Regions from separate parts of the Nostocoides sp. HKS02 genome, predicted to be linked through region 2. Evidence: predicted binding sites of a transcription regulator. Region 2 holds the regulator's gene; the other holds the start of a gene.
The links. The regulator HspR, encoded in region 2, represses chaperone genes until heat shock. The targets are predictions, from matches to a motif close to AAGTTGAGTCNNNNNGACTCAACTT.

Region 1: the regulator HspR is predicted to act here: its motif matches at 1,800-1,824, upstream of GKE56_RS11220 (ATP-dependent Clp protease ATP-binding subunit).

What each region holds. Positions count from the first base shown of each region.
Region 1 covers NZ_CP046121.1:2,334,284-2,337,690, reverse strand. Annotated here, with positions in the region: gene paaK (phenylacetate--CoA ligase PaaK) at 1-1,196, shown strand, start outside; gene GKE56_RS11225 (hypothetical protein) at 1,264-1,776, shown strand; gene GKE56_RS11220 (ATP-dependent Clp protease ATP-binding subunit) at 1,993-3,407, shown strand, end outside.
Region 2 covers NZ_CP046121.1:2,816,965-2,820,371, forward strand. Annotated here, with positions in the region: gene GKE56_RS13580 (DnaJ C-terminal domain-containing protein) at 9-1,061, shown strand; gene GKE56_RS13585 (heat shock protein transcriptional repressor HspR) at 1,027-1,479, shown strand; gene GKE56_RS17630 (hypothetical protein) at 2,330-2,863, opposite strand; partial or broken gene GKE56_RS18345 (DNRLRE domain-containing protein) at 2,784-3,185, shown strand; gene GKE56_RS13595 (RHS repeat-associated core domain-containing protein) at 3,367-3,407, shown strand, end outside.

The sequences.
Region 1 (3,407 bases), 480 kb from region 2:
ACGCGTACGACAACGTGCCGCACTACCGGCGAGCGTTCGACGAGGCCGGGGTCCGGCCGGATGACCTGCGGGACCTGGGCGACCTCGCGCGCTTCCCGTTCACGGCCAAGGCCGACCTGCGGGCGAACTACCCCTTCGGGATGTTCGCGGTGCCCCGCGAGCAGGTGGCTCGGATCCACGCGTCCAGCGGCACGACGGGCAGGCCCACCGTCGTGGGCTACACCAGGGACGACATCGACACCTGGGCCGAGGTGATGGCGCGGTCCATCGAGGCAGCCGGGGGCAGGCCGGGCGACCTGCTCCACGTGGTCTACGGCTACGGCCTGTTCACCGGCGGGTTGGGGGCGCACTACGGAGCCGAGCGCCTCGGCTGCACCGTGGTCCCGATCAGCGGGGGCATGACCGAACGACAGGTGCAGCTCATCCTCGACTTCGGGCCGCGGATCATCATGGTGACCCCTTCGTACTTCCTGTCGATCCTCGACCAGATGGAGGCCCAGGGTGTCGACCCCAAGGAGACCTCGCTCGAGATCGGGATCTTCGGGGCCGAGCCGTGGACCGAACAGATGCGCGCGGAGGTCCAACGGCGCAGCAACCTCAGGGCGGTCGACATCTACGGGTTGTCCGAGGTGATGGGGCCCGGGGTGAGCCAGGAGTCCGGCGAGACCCAGGACGGGCTGCACGTCTGGGAGGACCACTTCTACCCCGAGGTGGTGGACCCGATCACCGGGGAGGTGCTGCCCGACGGGCAGGAGGGCGAGCTGGTGTTCACGTCCCTGACCAAGCAGGCCATGCCGGTGGTGCGGTATCGCACCCGGGACCTCACCACCTTGCTGCCGGGCACGGCATACCCGCAGTTCCGGCGGATGGCCAAGGTGACCGGGCGCACCGACGACATGATGATCGTCCGGGGCGTCAACGTGTTCCCCTCGCAGATCGAGGAGCAGCTGCTCGCCATCGAGGGGCTGAGCCCGCACTACCTCTGCGTCCTCACCCGGCCCGGCCGCCTCGACGAGCTCACCGTGCAGGTGGAGCGTGCCGAGGGGGCGGCGGCCACCGACGGCCCCGAGCTCGGTCGCAGGCTCGAACGCCGGGTCAAAGACCGGATCGGCGTCACCGTGCGGGTCGAGGTGCTCGAGCCGCACCGCCTCGAGCGCTCGCTCGGCAAGGCCAAGCGGATCAACGACCTGCGCTGAGACGGCCCCGTTTCGCCGTGAGCGGACGACTCTGGCGCGAGCCATGGCAGTAAGTAATCATGATTACATGACAGCACGAACAACAGCAGAGGCGTGGCTGGCCGGCCGCCTCCCTGAAGACTGGTTCACCGGCCCCGTCGAGGTCAGTCGTGACCGCGACGAGCTCATCATCACGGGCACCCTCGCAGCGCCCGACCTGGCCGAGGATGCCGACGACACCGAGCGGGCGCTCGCGGCGCGTGGCCGAGCCAAGACCTTCCGCGAGGAGACCCGCGACCGCCGCATCGAGATCGCCCGCGAGCTCGAGCACCTCAGCGGCCGGAAGGTGTCCTGGGCCGTGAAGGTGGGCGAGCATGAGCACCTCTTCACCCACCTCGCCGCCCCGGTCATGACCCGCCTGCGCCAGCCGGAGCGCCGGGTCCTCGACACCTTGGTCGACGCCGGGGTCGCCCGCTCCCGCGCGGATGCGCTCGCGTGGTGCGTCAAGCTCGTGGGCGAGAAGTCCGACACCTGGCTCGGCGAGCTGCGCGAGGCCATGGCGCGCGTCGACGAGGTCCGCAAGAAGGGTCCCGCGGCGTGACCGTATGCCGTCCGCCCACGGCGAACATGAGCCGACCGCGCTCAGGTCCGGGAACAGGGTGCGCGCCCCCCGCGTTGCGCACGGTGACTGGCCGACGGCGACTGCCGACGACCGCGTCCGTTCGTCCCGATCGAGTATCGGTCGGCGAAAGGCGTACGCCGCGGTCAGCCAGCACGGATAGCATCGAGGTGATCTCGATAGGCAGGAGCAGAAGAGATGTTTGAGCGGTTCACCGACCGAGCCCGTCGGGTGGTCGTGCTTGCGCAGGAGGAAGCGCGCATGCTCAACCACAACTACATCGGGACAGAGCACATCCTGCTCGGCCTCATCCACGAAGGTGAAGGCGTCGCCTCCAAGGCTCTCGAGAGCCTCGGCATCTCGTTGGAGTCAGTCCGCGAGCAGGTCCAGGAAATCATCGGCCAGGGCCAGCAGGCGCCCAGCGGCCACATCCCCTTCACGCCCCGCGCGAAGAAGGTCCTCGAGCTGAGCCTGCGCGAGGCGCTGCAGCTCGGCCACAACTACATCGGCACCGAGCACATCCTGCTCGGCCTGATCCGCGAGGGCGAGGGCGTCGCCGCCCAGGTCCTCGTGAAGCTGGGTGCCGACCTCAACCGAGTGCGCCAGCAGGTCATCCAGCTCATCTCTGGCTACCAGGGCAAGGAGGGCCAGACCGCGGGTGTCGGTGCCGGCGTCCAGCAGGAGGGCACTCCCGCCGGGTCGCTGGTCCTCGACCAGTTCGGTCGCAACCTCACCCAGGCCGCCCGTGAGGGCAAGCTCGACCCGGTCATCGGACGTGAGAAAGAGATCGAGCGGGTCATGCAGGTGCTGTCCCGCCGCACGAAGAACAACCCGGTCCTCATCGGCGAGCCCGGTGTCGGCAAGACGGCGGTCGTCGAGGGCCTGGCCCAGGACATCGTCAAGGGTGAGGTGCCCGAGACCCTCAAGGACAAGCAGCTCTACACGCTCGACCTCGGGGCGCTCGTGGCGGGCAGCCGGTACCGGGGCGACTTCGAGGAGCGCCTGAAGAAGGTCCTCAAGGAGATCCGCACCCGCGGCGACATCATCCTGTTCATCGACGAGATCCACACCCTGGTGGGTGCGGGTGCCGCCGAGGGCGCGATCGACGCCGCCAGCATCCTCAAGCCCATGCTGGCCCGTGGCGAGCTGCAGACCATTGGTGCGACGACCCTCGACGAGTACCGCAAGCACATCGAGAAGGACTCAGCCCTCGAGCGCCGGTTCCAGCCGATCCAGGTCGCCGAGCCGACCCTCAGCCACGCGATCGAGATCCTCAAGGGTCTGCGTGACCGGTACGAGGCGCACCACCGGGTGTCCATCACCGACGGTGCGCTGGTGAGCGCGGCCAACCTGGCCGACCGCTACATCAACGACCGGTTCCTGCCCGACAAGGCCATCGACCTCATCGACGAGGCGGGCGCGCGGTTGCGCATCCGGCGCATGACCGCTCCGCCGGACCTGCGTGAGTTCGACGAGAAGATCGCCGCGGTGCGCCTGGAGAAGGAGTCGGCCATCGACGGCCAGGACTTCGAGAAGGCCGCCCACCTGCGCGACAACGAGAAGAAGCTGCTCGCGCAGAAGGCCGAGCGCGAGTCGCAATGGAAGTCCGGCGA
Region 2 (3,407 bases):
GCGTCGACATGGCTAGCCAGGACTGGTTCGAGAAGGACTTCTACGCGATCCTCGGCGTCCCCCAGGATGCCGATGCAGGGGCCATCAAGAAGGCCTACCGCAAGCTGGCGCGCCAGTACCATCCCGACCAGAACCCCGGGGACTCGGCGGCCGAGCAGCGCTTCAAGGAGATCGGCGAGGCGAACTCCGTCCTGTCCGATCCCGAGCAGCGGCGCGAGTACGACGCGGTGCGCCAGATGGCGCGCGGCGGCGCGCGCTTCACCGCGGGTGGTCCGGGTGGCCAGGGCAACGGCGGCTTCGAGGACATCTTCTCCACGATGTTCGGTGGGGGTGGTGGCGCCGGGCCGCGCGTCCGGTACTCCACCGCGGGCGGCGGTGCACAACCCGACCTCGAGGACATCCTCGGCGGGATGTTCGGCGCAGGTGGCGGCCCGGCATACGGCGGGTTCGGCTCGACGCGCGGGCCCCGCAAGGGTGCGGACCTCACCGCCCGCACCTCACTGTCGTTCCGCGATGCCGTGACCGGGGCTACGGTAACGCTCGGCACCGCAGACGGCGGCCAGATCACGACGCGAATTCCCGCTGGTGTCAAGGATGGCCAGAAGATCCGGCTGCGCGGCAAGGGCCAGCCCGGCGACGCCGGGGCGCCCGCGGGCGACCTGATCCTCACCGTCTCCGTCGAGTCCCACCCGGTGTTCGCCCGCGAGGGCGACAACCTGACGCTCGAGCTGCCGGTGACCTTCGCCGAGGCGGCACTCGGGGCGACTGTCGCCGTTCCTACCCTCGACGGCAAGCCGGTCAAGGTGCGCATCGCCCCGGGCACTCCCAGCGGTCGGGTCCTGCGCGTCAAGGGTCGCGGAGTTCCCCGGCCCGACAAGCCCGGCGACCTGCTCGCCAAGGTCGCTGTCATCGTGCCCCAACGGCTCTCCGATGAGGCCAGGGCGGCCGTCGAGGTGCTCCAGACCCAGGATGCCGGGCACGACCCCCGGGCCGAGCTTGTTCGCCGAGGCACGGAGGTAGGCGTCGATGGCCGACAGGTACGGGTTCTCGCCGGACGATGACGCGCCTGTGTTCGTCATCTCCGTGGCCGCGACCCTCGCCGGCATGCACGCTCAGACCCTGCGGCAGTACGACCGCCTCGGACTGGTCACGCCGTCGCGCACCCGGGGCGGGGGTCGGCGCTACTCCGGGCGTGACGTCGCCCTGTTGCGCGAGGTGCAGCGGCTCTCACAGGAAGGCGTGAGCCTGGCCGGCATCCAGCGCATCCTCGAGCTGGAGAACCAGGTCAGCGCCCTGCGCGCTCGGGTCGGCGAGCTCGCCGCAGAGCTCCAGCGCACCCGTGCCTCGGTGACCGGCTCCAGCCAGCACCGGGTCTTCGCCGTCGGTCCGACAGGCGATGTCATCGCACTGCGGGCCGGTGAGCGACCGCGCCAGACGCGCCCGCCCCAGGCGTTGGTCGTCTGGCGCCCCAACACCTGACGGGGATCTTTCACGGGTCCTGACGGCCCGGATCTGGACCCGCCGAGCGGGCTTGTAGCACATCGAACTGCACTGAGGCCAGCGGCTATTCGAGATTGGAATAGCTGCTTGCGTCGCGTGGAGCCGGGGCTGAAGCCTGCCTCCGAGCCCAAGGCGCGTCGCCGTGACGCGCTGTGCTGCGCGGGGGTAGTGGTTGGCTCTGAGTCGTTGCGGGGGCATGCGTCGTGCTCGAGCGTTCTGCTGTCTGCGGTCCTCTGACGGTCCGTGGTGTCCGTGGTGTTCGTGGCGGTCGCGTCATTGGTGCGACCGTCGGGGCAGCCTTGGTGGTCACGGTGGGACTGGTGGCGCCGCCGGTCGCGGCGTCGGCGGCCGGGGTCCGCCCGGTGGCAACGGCCCTGACGTCGAAGGCAGCGCGGGCGGACTCGCGTCCCGACCTGGTCTCTGCGCGGGTCACGGCGCGGGCGCAGGGGTCGCGGGTCGAGGTCACCCCGCTGCGTTCGGAGACGTCGACGACGTGGGTGAACCCGGACGGGACCCTGACGACCCAGCAGCACCTGGTGCCGATCCGGTTCCGCGACCCGGCGGCTCAGGGCGGGTGGCGTGACGTGGACCTGACCATGGCCGCGAACCCTGATGGGACCGTGGGTCCGAAGGGACACCCCCAGGAGTTGTCGCTGGCTGGGTCGGGCAGGGCCGCCGGCCGGGCGGCCAAGGGTGGCGTGTCGACGGATGTCGTTGCGGCGCAGGAGAAGCCGGGCAAGGACAGCGACGGCAACGCCACGCCGCGCGGGGTCACGCTGGGGTGGCCGGGGCAGCTGGCCACGCCGATACTGTCGGGGACGACCGCGACCTACACGGCCGTGAAGCCCGGGGTTGACCTGGTGGTCGACGCGCGCCGCACCGGCTTCGAGGAGCACCTGGTTGTCGCCAGCCGGGCGGCGCTTGCTGGACTCACTGAGGGGACCACGGCGGGCGCTCCGGTGTCCTGGCAGATCCCCGTGAAGACCAACGGGCTGACGGCCCGGCCGGAGCAGGACGGGTCGGTGTCGTTCGTCGCCGCCGACGGGACGGTGGCCTCGAAGCTCACGGCGCCGGTGGCCTTTGACGCCACCGTGGACCCGCACACCGGTGACCACCCGAACGTCTCCCCGGTGGCGATGACGGTGACCCAGCAGGGCAACGGCAGAGCGGTGCTCACGCTGACCCCGGACCAGGGGTGGCTGAGCGATCCCGCGCGGGTGTTCCCGGTGACGATCGACCCGACGTACGCCTCGAACCAGATCACGGCGACGTTCGACACGTACGTGTCGTCGACGTACTCCACGGCGGCATACGCGTCGTCGACGGAGCTCAAGGTCGGCACGTACAACGGCGGGTCGGACATCACCCGGACCTACCTGAACTTCCCGAACGCGATGCGGGGCCAGCACGTGATGTCGGCCCAGCTGAACCTGTACGAGGTGTCGTCGTGGTCGTGCACGGCCAGGTCGGTCATCGCGTACGGGGTGGGGTACGCCACCTCGGGCACGACCTGGGCCAGCCAGCCGAGCGCGGACCTGACCAGGTCGGACACGTCCTCGTTCGCCAAGGGGTACACCGGGTGCGGGGCCGGCTGGGTGGCCATGCCGTTGACCAGCGTGATGCAGGGCCTGTCGGCGTGGTCGTCCCCCACGATCGGGGTGATGCTGCAGGCCGGCTCCGAGAGCGACAACTACGCGTACAAGAAGTTCTCCTCCACCGAGACCGCGCAGGACCCGTACATCACCTACACCTACGACCGCGCCCCGAACGTGGCGACGGCCCCCACGCTGCAGTCGCCGCCGAACGTCGCGTACTTCAACCCCGGTGACTCCAGCACGAAGATGTACACCTCCGACTCGACGCCGCTTGTTCTCGACCACGGCGACCGACCCGGACGCGTCGAGTGT